Regions from separate parts of the Planococcus sp. 11815 genome, predicted to be linked through region 1. Evidence: predicted binding sites of a transcription regulator. Region 1 holds the regulator's gene; the other holds the start of a gene.

Region 1 (4,426 bases):
AGTATGCGGTCAGGAATTCATTTCTTCAAGTTGTTCTTGCAGTTCGAGCCATTCGGCCATGGTTTCTTCATGTGAGTGCTTCAGCTCTTCGAGACGTGATTGCAACGGCATGACGCGTTCATGGTCCTGGAAAATATCCGGTTCGCATAATTGCTCTTCAATCGCTGCGATTTCTTCATCCAGAGATTCCATGGCTTGTTCGATTTCGGTGTTTTTCCTTACTAACTGGCGTTCGAGTTTTTTGGCTTCCTTGTCGATTTGAGAAGTGGATGCAGACGTTTGGATCTCCGGCTGTTTCGCTTTAGCTTCGAGTGCATCAAGCGCTGCGAGTTCTTCAGTTTCGAGTTTTTTCTCAACGTAATAATCGTAATCGCCCAAGTACTCGGTGGTGCCGTCTCGGGACAGTTCTACCACTTTTGTGGCGATTCGATTCATGAAATAACGGTCATGGGAAACGAATAACAGTGTGCCTGGATAGTCGATCAAGGCGTTTTCCAACACTTCTTTGCTGTCGAGATCCAAATGGTTGGTCGGTTCATCGAGCAGCAGGACATTGGCTTTTTGCATCATGAGCTTGGCGAGTGCCACACGGGCTTTTTCACCGCCGGATAAAGTCGACACTGGCTTCAAGACATCGTCTCCAGTGAATAAGAAGCGTCCGAGGATGCCCCGGATGTCTTTTTCATTTACATGCGGGTAGTCGTCCCATAATTCGTTGAGGACGAGCTTATTGCCTTTTAAGTTTGCCTGTTCCTGGTCGTAATAGCCGAATTGGATGCCGGTGCCGTAATGGATGTCACCTGCAAGTGCCGGCAATTCTTTCATGATGGTCTTGAGCAGCGTCGATTTACCGACACCGTTCGGCCCGACAAGCGCGAGGCTGTCGGTGCGGTAGAGTTTCAACGTGATGTTGTTCGACACCGGCTGGTCGCCATAGCCGACAGACAAGGCTTGGACGTTCAACACGTCATTGCCGCTTTGCTTTTGGATGTCGAAACCGAAGCGCGCTGATTTTTCGTCGCCTTCTGGAGCTTCCATCCAGTCGGTCTTCTCGAGCACACGGCGCCTGCTTTGCGCCATTTTCGTCGTCGAAGCACGGACCAGGTTGCGGGCGACATAGTCTTCGAGTTTGGCTTTTTCGCTTTGTTCTTTCTCGTAATGTTTGCGGTCGAGTTCGTATTGTTTCGCTTTTTCGCTTAAATAACGGCTGTAGTTGCCGGTGTATTTACGGACCTTCTTGCGTGATACTTCGTAAACGAGCGTGACGACTTGGTCGAGGAAATAGCGGTCATGCGAGACGATTAGCAAAGCGCCCGGGTAATTCTTCAAATAATTTTCGAGCCAGCTCAAGGTTTCGATGTCCAAATGGTTGGTCGGCTCATCGAGAATCAACAGCTGAGGTTTGGCAAGAAGAAGCTTCGCAAGCATGAGGCGGGTTTTCTGGCCGCCTGACAGGGAAGTGATTTTCTTTTCATAGTCTTCAGCGTAGAACTTCATACCGTGCAAGACCGCGCGCGTATCGGCTTCGAACTGATACCCGCCGGCATCTTTGAAATGGGTCTGGAGGAGGTCATATTCTTGCATGACCTTGGCGTTGCGTTCTGCATCGTTGTAGACATCAGGATCGGCCATCGCCGCTTCGAGTTGACGCAGCTTCGCTTCCTGGTCCCGGAAATGGGCGAAGATCTTCATCATTTCCTGCCATACCGTGGCGTCTGAATTCAAGTCGGTTTGCTGTTCCAAATAGCCGATCGTTAAATCTTTCGGCATGATCAAATCGCCGCTGTCGTAAGACATTTCACCGGCGATGATTTTTAATAATGTGGATTTTCCGGCACCGTTTCGGCCGACGAGTGCGACCCGGTCACGGTGCTGGACTTCAAGTTTGGCGCCTGAGATGATTTCCTCGGCACCGAATGATTTATGGATTTGATTGACTTGCAATACGATCATTTAGGGTCACCTCTATTCTTCTTAAGTGTAGCTGATGGACGGGCGCTTCGCAATTACGCAAGCCTTTACATATCAAGGCCTGTCATGTAAGATTGATACGATTTGACAACAGTTCAGAAGGAAGCGATCCCATGCTTGACGAATCCCATAAAATCCCGCAAGCGACAACGAAGCGGCTGCCCTTGTATTACCGGTTTCTCCAGAATTTTGCCAATGCTGGACAAAAGCGCATTTCTTCGCAGGAGTTGAGCGAAGCGATGAAAATTGATTCGGCGACCATCCGCCGCGATTTTTCCCATCTTGGCGCACTTGGCAAAAAAGGCTATGGCTATGATGTGCAGGAGCTTTTGGCTTTTTTCCGCAAGACGCTAGACCAGGACGAAGCGACGAATGTCGCCTTGATCGGTGTCGGCAGCCTCGGCAGCGCATTTTTAAAATACAATTTCCACCGCAATCACAACACGAAAATCATCCTCGCCTTTGATACGAACAGCCCCCATGAAGGGAAGCAGATCAGCGGCATCGATACGTACCATCCAGATTTGATTGAAGAGAAGATTAAGCAGTACGGCGTCGAAGTAGTCATTTTGACAGTGCCATCGCGGTCGGCCCAGGAAGTGACGGACCGGCTCGCGCAGACAGACATTAAAGGCATACTCAATTTCACGCCGGTACGCATTTCCGTGCCTGAACATATCCGTGTCCAGACGATTGATTTATCGGTCGAACTGCAGACTTTGATCTATCAGATCAAGCATGATTAACATAAAACCTTCACATTTGAACGGCCATTGCAAATAGCCAAAAGGCCGTGTTTCATGTACACTAGAAGCATACTACAGGAGGTGTCTGATATGGCTCCAGGTCCACTAAGTTTAATCATCATCGGGATTGTCGCCTTGCTGATTTTCGGCCCGAAAAAATTGCCGGAACTAGGTAAAGCATTCGGTTCTTCCTTGCGCGAATTCAAAAACGCGACAAAAGGATTGGCTGATGACGATGAAGATGACAAGAAAGTCGAAACAGCGAAGAAAAACGATCTAGACAAGAAAGACGAGCACAAGTAACACGATAGGATGTTTGTCCGATGAACCAACAAAATGAAATGACGGTAGTTGAACATATAGGTGAACTCAGAAAACGGCTGACCTTGATAGTCGTTTTCTTTCTGTTCGCGCTCATTGCGGGATTCTTCCTCGCCGAGCCGCTGATCCGCTATTTGCAGTTCAGTGAAGAGGCGCGGAATCTGACGCTGAACGCGTTCAAGATTACCGATCCGATTAAGATATATATGCAAGTCATGATGATTTTGGCATTGATCATCACGTCGCCATTGATCATGTACCAATTTTGGGCATTCATCAGTCCCGGACTCTCTGACAGGGAGCGAAAAGTGACGCTTGGGTATATCCCATTTTCCTTGTCCTTGTTTATCGGCGGGATTGCGTTTTCCTATTTGGTGCTGTTCCCGTACGTCATCGGGTTCATGCTCAATATTTCGGAGAACCTGGATATCCAGGAGACGATTGGGATCAATGAGTATTTCCAGTTTTTGTTCCAAATTACTTTGCCGTTCGGCTTTATCTTCCAGCTGCCGGTGTTGATGCTGTTTTTGACGCGTCTCGGCATTTTGACGCCGATGATGATGACGAAGTACCGGAAGTATGCGTACTTGGCGCTGGTGACAATCGCCGCGTTCATTACGCCGCCGGATATTGTCTCGCATATGCTAGTCACTTTGCCGCTGATTTTGCTCTATGAATTCAGTGTGATCATTGCGCGCATCGGATATCGTAAGTTCCTGCGGGCAGAACAGCAGCAGGCAATTGAAGAACAGACAGGAGACCTTCCGCCGAAATGATGGCGGGAGGTTTTTTATTTGGAAAGAAAATGGGGTGGAGACAGGAGATTGCGCTCCTGGCGGATGCTTGGGGCCCGCAGGATGCGGGTCATGCAGTTGAAGCGACAGGACGTCGCGTTTTCAACTGCCCGGGGATAGGGCGGGTGTTGAGCCGATGTGACAAAGAAGCCCCTGCGACATACCTACAAGCAGATATGTCGCAAATGAATAAGCTCAGCTTCTCTTCACTTATTCATTCGCTATGTCCCACAGGGGTCAGCCCCTTTCGCTCCGTCGCTAATTTTAGAGTGGAACGGACATTTCATCACGCACTCAACACTTTAGTTACCTCCTAGCTAACTGATGCCAACTTCAATACTATCGTATCTTCTTATTTTTCTCTTATAGAGATTAAAAACCGCCGCTCCAACAAAGGAGTGGCGGTTTTTGGGTTATTGCAGATTTTCCATTTGTTTGATGAAGGTTTCGATTTTGTCCATATTGAGCTGGATGAGCATGACGTAGCCGTTCAGCAGGATGTGCGCGATAATCGGGGTGAGGATGCGCTTGGTCCGCTGATAGAGGGCTGCCAGGATCAGTCCGGTCGTGAAATAGAGCAAGAGATGCGTGAAC
Region 2 (4,426 bases), 1.3 Mb from region 1:
ACGCTGCTGCATAACGCCCATCAATGGACCCCACGCAAATTTCTTCAACAGGGCCATTAGGAGCAAAAAGATGACCAATGTTGCGATGATGTCTCCAATATTCAAAAACTCCCCGGTTGCACCGAGTACGAGGTGATCAAAAAACACGATTGTTTCACTCCCTTCAAGAGCCTAAAATACTTTTTCTTCTATTATATATACTGCTTAAAATCGTTAGATGTGCTGTCGAAATCCAAAATGCATCATACAAGCATAAATGGCGAAAAACATGCCGGAGCATTCTCGCCATTTAGCTTTTCAATAATAAATTGCTTTGACTAGTTCCGCTTTACGCGATGTCTAGACTCCAGTGCCTAGCTCTTTGGGACATAAGTCAACCCAGCTGTGCGGCAAAGAACGCCGCTTCGCTGGTTCGCCTTATGCCTGTCAGAGCTGAACAGGCACTTTCGCTTTTCGAAATTAACGGTTCATTACGATGAACGCGATAACTACGGCGATGATCGGCAATGCCTCGACCAAAGCTACACCGATGAACATTGTTGTTTGAAGAACGCCGCGTGCTTCTGGCTGGCGAGCGATACCTTCAACTGTTTTTGAAACGATAAGTCCGTTACCGATACCTGCACCTAGTGCTGCTAATCCTACTGCAATTGCTGCTGCTAATAAACCCATTTTAAAATGTCCTCCTCAGGATAATTGTTTTTTTTGTTTTGCCCGAAGGCAGTTTATACTCAATGGTCTTCGCTGACTTTATGCGATAAATAAACCATCGTTAACATAACGAAAATGAACGCTTGGATAGCCCCGATAAAGATCGAGAATCCTTGCCATGCCATCATCGGCAAGATTGCACCGACGAATCCGAAGATACTTGCTGAAGCAAGCCCTGCCAACAACGTAAGCAAGATCTCACCAGCGTAGATGTTACCGTAAAGACGCAGACCGAGTGTCAGCGTATTTGCGAATTCCTCAATGATTTTAAGCGGGAACAAGAACGGCATCGGTTTCAGGAAATCTGAACTGTAGCCTTTCAAGCCTTTCAGCTTAATACCATAATAATGGCTCAAGATGATGATTGTTGCAGCCAATGTCATTGTCACGACTGGATCCGCTGTTGGTGATTTCCACCAAAGGTCTCCGTTGACGACAACAGCAAATGGGAGCCCGAGCATGTTCGAAACGAAGATGAACATGATCAGCGTAATTCCAAGAATATGGAATCGTCCGCCATCCCGCCAGTCCATATTGCTTTTAATGATTCCTTTAACAAAGTCCATTACCCATTCCATGAAGTTCTGCATGCCTGTTGGCTTCAGCTTCAAGTTGCGGGTAGCGAAGAATGCGATAAGGAAAACAATAAGAGCGGCTACAAGCAGCATCATAACGTTCGATAGGTTGAACCAGATTCCGAACACCTCGAGCATTGGAGCGCCATGATCCACGATAAATTCACCTCTCTTTCCACTTTCTTTAATGGTGTTTCATGTGATAAACGATCCGCTCCACCAAAAGGAGACCATAAGGGATCATCAACCCGATTACCGCACTGACCAAGTGTATATGCTCAGCGAACAAAATAGCGATCGCCACAACGGCTACACCTGATGCGAACCGTAATGCCGTTCCGAGAGAACGGACTTTCGAGCCTTCTTCCACCGCCCGGTCGAATTTTTCCATTCTCCGGACCAGGATCCACATATTATAAATGCCGAACAGAGATCCGACGATTAGGCCTGCGAACACTTCTGGATAAGGAGTGACTCCCCACCCTAAAACGAACACGGCGAGGATGAAATACATCAGCCTCTTCAATCTTTTATAGATCTCTTGAAGTCCATCCATTTTTTACATGTCTCCTGATTCGAATTTTCGGACGGTCTGAAGCATCGCCCAAACCCCGGCACTAAGACCGACGAGCAAGCAGATGATCAAAAAGAGCGGGGCGGTTCCGAATTGCTCATCAAGCCACATCCCTGTAAAGACTCCGATTAGTACGGACCCGACAAGTTGTGAGAGAATGACGGAATAAATCGCCATTGCTTGTAAGGGACTTTTTTTCGGGTGCATGATAAACCCCTCGAAATTCATAATGATTTGACATTCACGCCCATAAAAAGAGCAGTCGCATCTGGCTTTCAATAGCACATCCATTATGTATGAAAACCCTCTCATGCAGACCCTTTGTAAGCATACAATAGGGGTAAAATCATGTCAATTACATGTAGTGAAAAACTTCACAAGCAAAAACCCGCCGACATATGATTGACAAATTTGTTACAAGAAAAGCGGAGGCAGCCGTTTAGACCCGACAAGCACAAGACGATTTGCTGACGCGGCGCCTTTGGCCGCATAAGCAAAGTGGCTTGTGACCTCGAGGGTCTGGCTGCCGAAGCTAGACACCAAGAAAAGCGAGAGCGCCTGATGGCGGAAGCTAAGCTAAGTGCGCGACGTCCTGTCGCAACGCTTAGCTGACCCACATCCTGTGGCCCTCAGACATGCATAAGACGGATCAGCAATGCGGCGCTCTTTGCCGCAATGCTGGAACGGCTTATGACCCGAGGAGCTAGGCGCTCGAGCTAGACACAAAGAAAAGCGGAAATGGCCAATTGGAGGCTAAGCTAAGAACGCGACGTCCTGTCGCAACGCTTAGCTAACCAAACTCTGCGACCCCTCTACTCCCCTTCTCCTTACAACTCGCCGAAATACTTGTGCAAAGCTTCCACGATTCGCTGAGATGCTTTTCCGTCGCCATATGGATTCGATGCTTGCGACATCGCTTCATATGCAGCCGCATCCGTCAGCAATTCCTTGCCGAGGCGGTAGATCGTTTCTTCGTCCGTTCCGGCAAGTTTCAACGTGCCGGCATCGATGCCTTCCGGCCGTTCCGTTGTATCGCGCAACACCAAAACTGGCTTGCCGAGAGACGGCGCTTCTTCCTGCACCCCGCCTGAATCGGTCAGGATGAAATAAGACTGGGCTGCAAAGTTATGGAAATCCAATACTTCGAGCGGCTCGATCAAGTGGATGCGCGGGTCGCGCCCAAGCACTTCGTCTGCCACTTCGCGAACAGCTGGATTCATGTGGACCGGATAGACCACTTGGATATCTTCATGCTCTTCGGTCAAGCGCTTGATCGCACGGAACATATTGCGCATCGGTTCGCCGAGGTTTTCACGGCGATGTGCGGTCAATAGGATCATGCGGTCGCTGCCGATTTTATCGAGCACCGGGTGATGGTAATTATCACGTACCGTCGTCTGCAAGGCATCGATCGCCGTATTGCCCGTAATATAGATGGTTTCTTCTTTTTTATTCTCATTACGCAGATTCTGTGCAGACTTCTCGGTCGGCGCAAAATGGATGTCCGCCATGACGCCTGTCAATTGACGGTTCATCTCTTCCGGGAAAGGAGAGTACTTATTGTGGGTCCGAAGCCCGGCTTCTACGTGCCCGATTGAGATTTGATTGTACAAAGCAGCTAAACTTGCAGCGAATGTCGTTGTCGTATCTCCATGTACCAGCACGATATCCGGTTTCGCTTCTTTCATCACATCATCCAGGCCCTGCATAGCCCGCACCGTGACATCACTCAAGGTTTGGCGGTCTTTCATGATGTTCAAATCAAAATCGGGGGTGATGCCGAATGTTTCGAGCACTTGGTCAAGCATTTGGCGATGCTGTGCGGTCACAGTCACAAGCGGTTCGATCGTTTCTGGGTGCTTCTGCAGTTCCAGCACAAGAGGCGCCATTTTAATTGCTTCCGGACGTGTGCCGAAAATCGTCATCACTTTCCATTTTTTCGTCACTTCTGATCAACCCGCTTTCTTATTTTGTTCCGAACAAGCGATCTCCGGCATCGCCGAGGCCAGGCACGATATAGCCTTTCTCGTTGAGCTTCTCATCGAGTGCTGCGATATAGATGTCGACATCCGGATGTGCTTTTTGCAAAGCTTCCACACCTTCTGGAGCTGCGATGATGCACATGAACTTGATTTTCGTCGCGCCGCGTTTTTTCAACGAGTTGACCGCTTCAATCGCGGAGCCGCCTGTCGCGAGCATCGGATCAACGACGATCAATTCGCGTTCAGAGACATCGGAAGGCATTTTGAAATAATATTCCACTGGCTGTAAAGTTTCCGGGTCGCGGTACAAGCCGATATGGCCGACCTTGGCCGCTGGAATCAATTTCAAGACGCCGTCAACCATTCCAATTCCTGCACGCAAAATCGGCACGATGCCTAATTTCTTTCCGGCCAAGACGTTTGATTTGGCAACTTGCACCGGCGTTTCCACATCGATTTCCTGAAGCGGAAGCTCACGCGTAATTTCAAAGGCCATTAAAGTTGAAATCTCATCAACCAATTCACGGAATTCTTTTGTTCCAGTCGATTTGTCACGGATATACGTCAGTTTATGCTGAATCAGC

Evidence for each region. Region 1 encodes Rex, which represses fermentation and respiration genes when NADH is low (regulators of the CRP and FNR family bind a similar motif). Its sites were predicted from a motif close to TTGTGAAATATTTCACAA; they were not measured.
Region 2: M1Q06_RS13280 (AtpZ/AtpI family protein) is a predicted target of Rex. The motif match lies at 2,223-2,240, and genes of this name have one in related genera.

Annotation. Positions count from the first base shown of each region.
Region 1 is NZ_CP096991.1:568,534-572,959, forward strand. It holds gene M1Q06_RS03030 (ABC-F family ATP-binding cassette domain-containing protein) at 10-1,953, opposite strand; gene M1Q06_RS03035 (redox-sensing transcriptional repressor Rex) at 2,085-2,717, shown strand; gene M1Q06_RS03040 (twin-arginine translocase TatA/TatE family subunit) at 2,808-3,020, shown strand; gene tatC (twin-arginine translocase subunit TatC) at 3,041-3,814, shown strand; gene M1Q06_RS03050 (lysostaphin resistance A-like protein) at 4,246-4,426, opposite strand, start outside.
Region 2 is NZ_CP096991.1:2,637,091-2,641,516, forward strand. It holds gene atpF (F0F1 ATP synthase subunit B) at 1-147, opposite strand, end outside; gene atpE (F0F1 ATP synthase subunit C) at 460-672, opposite strand; gene atpB (F0F1 ATP synthase subunit A) at 732-1,442, opposite strand; gene M1Q06_RS13275 (ATP synthase subunit I) at 1,471-1,842, opposite strand; gene M1Q06_RS13280 (AtpZ/AtpI family protein) at 1,846-2,067, opposite strand; gene wecB (non-hydrolyzing UDP-N-acetylglucosamine 2-epimerase) at 2,688-3,806, opposite strand; gene upp (uracil phosphoribosyltransferase) at 3,826-4,426, opposite strand, start outside.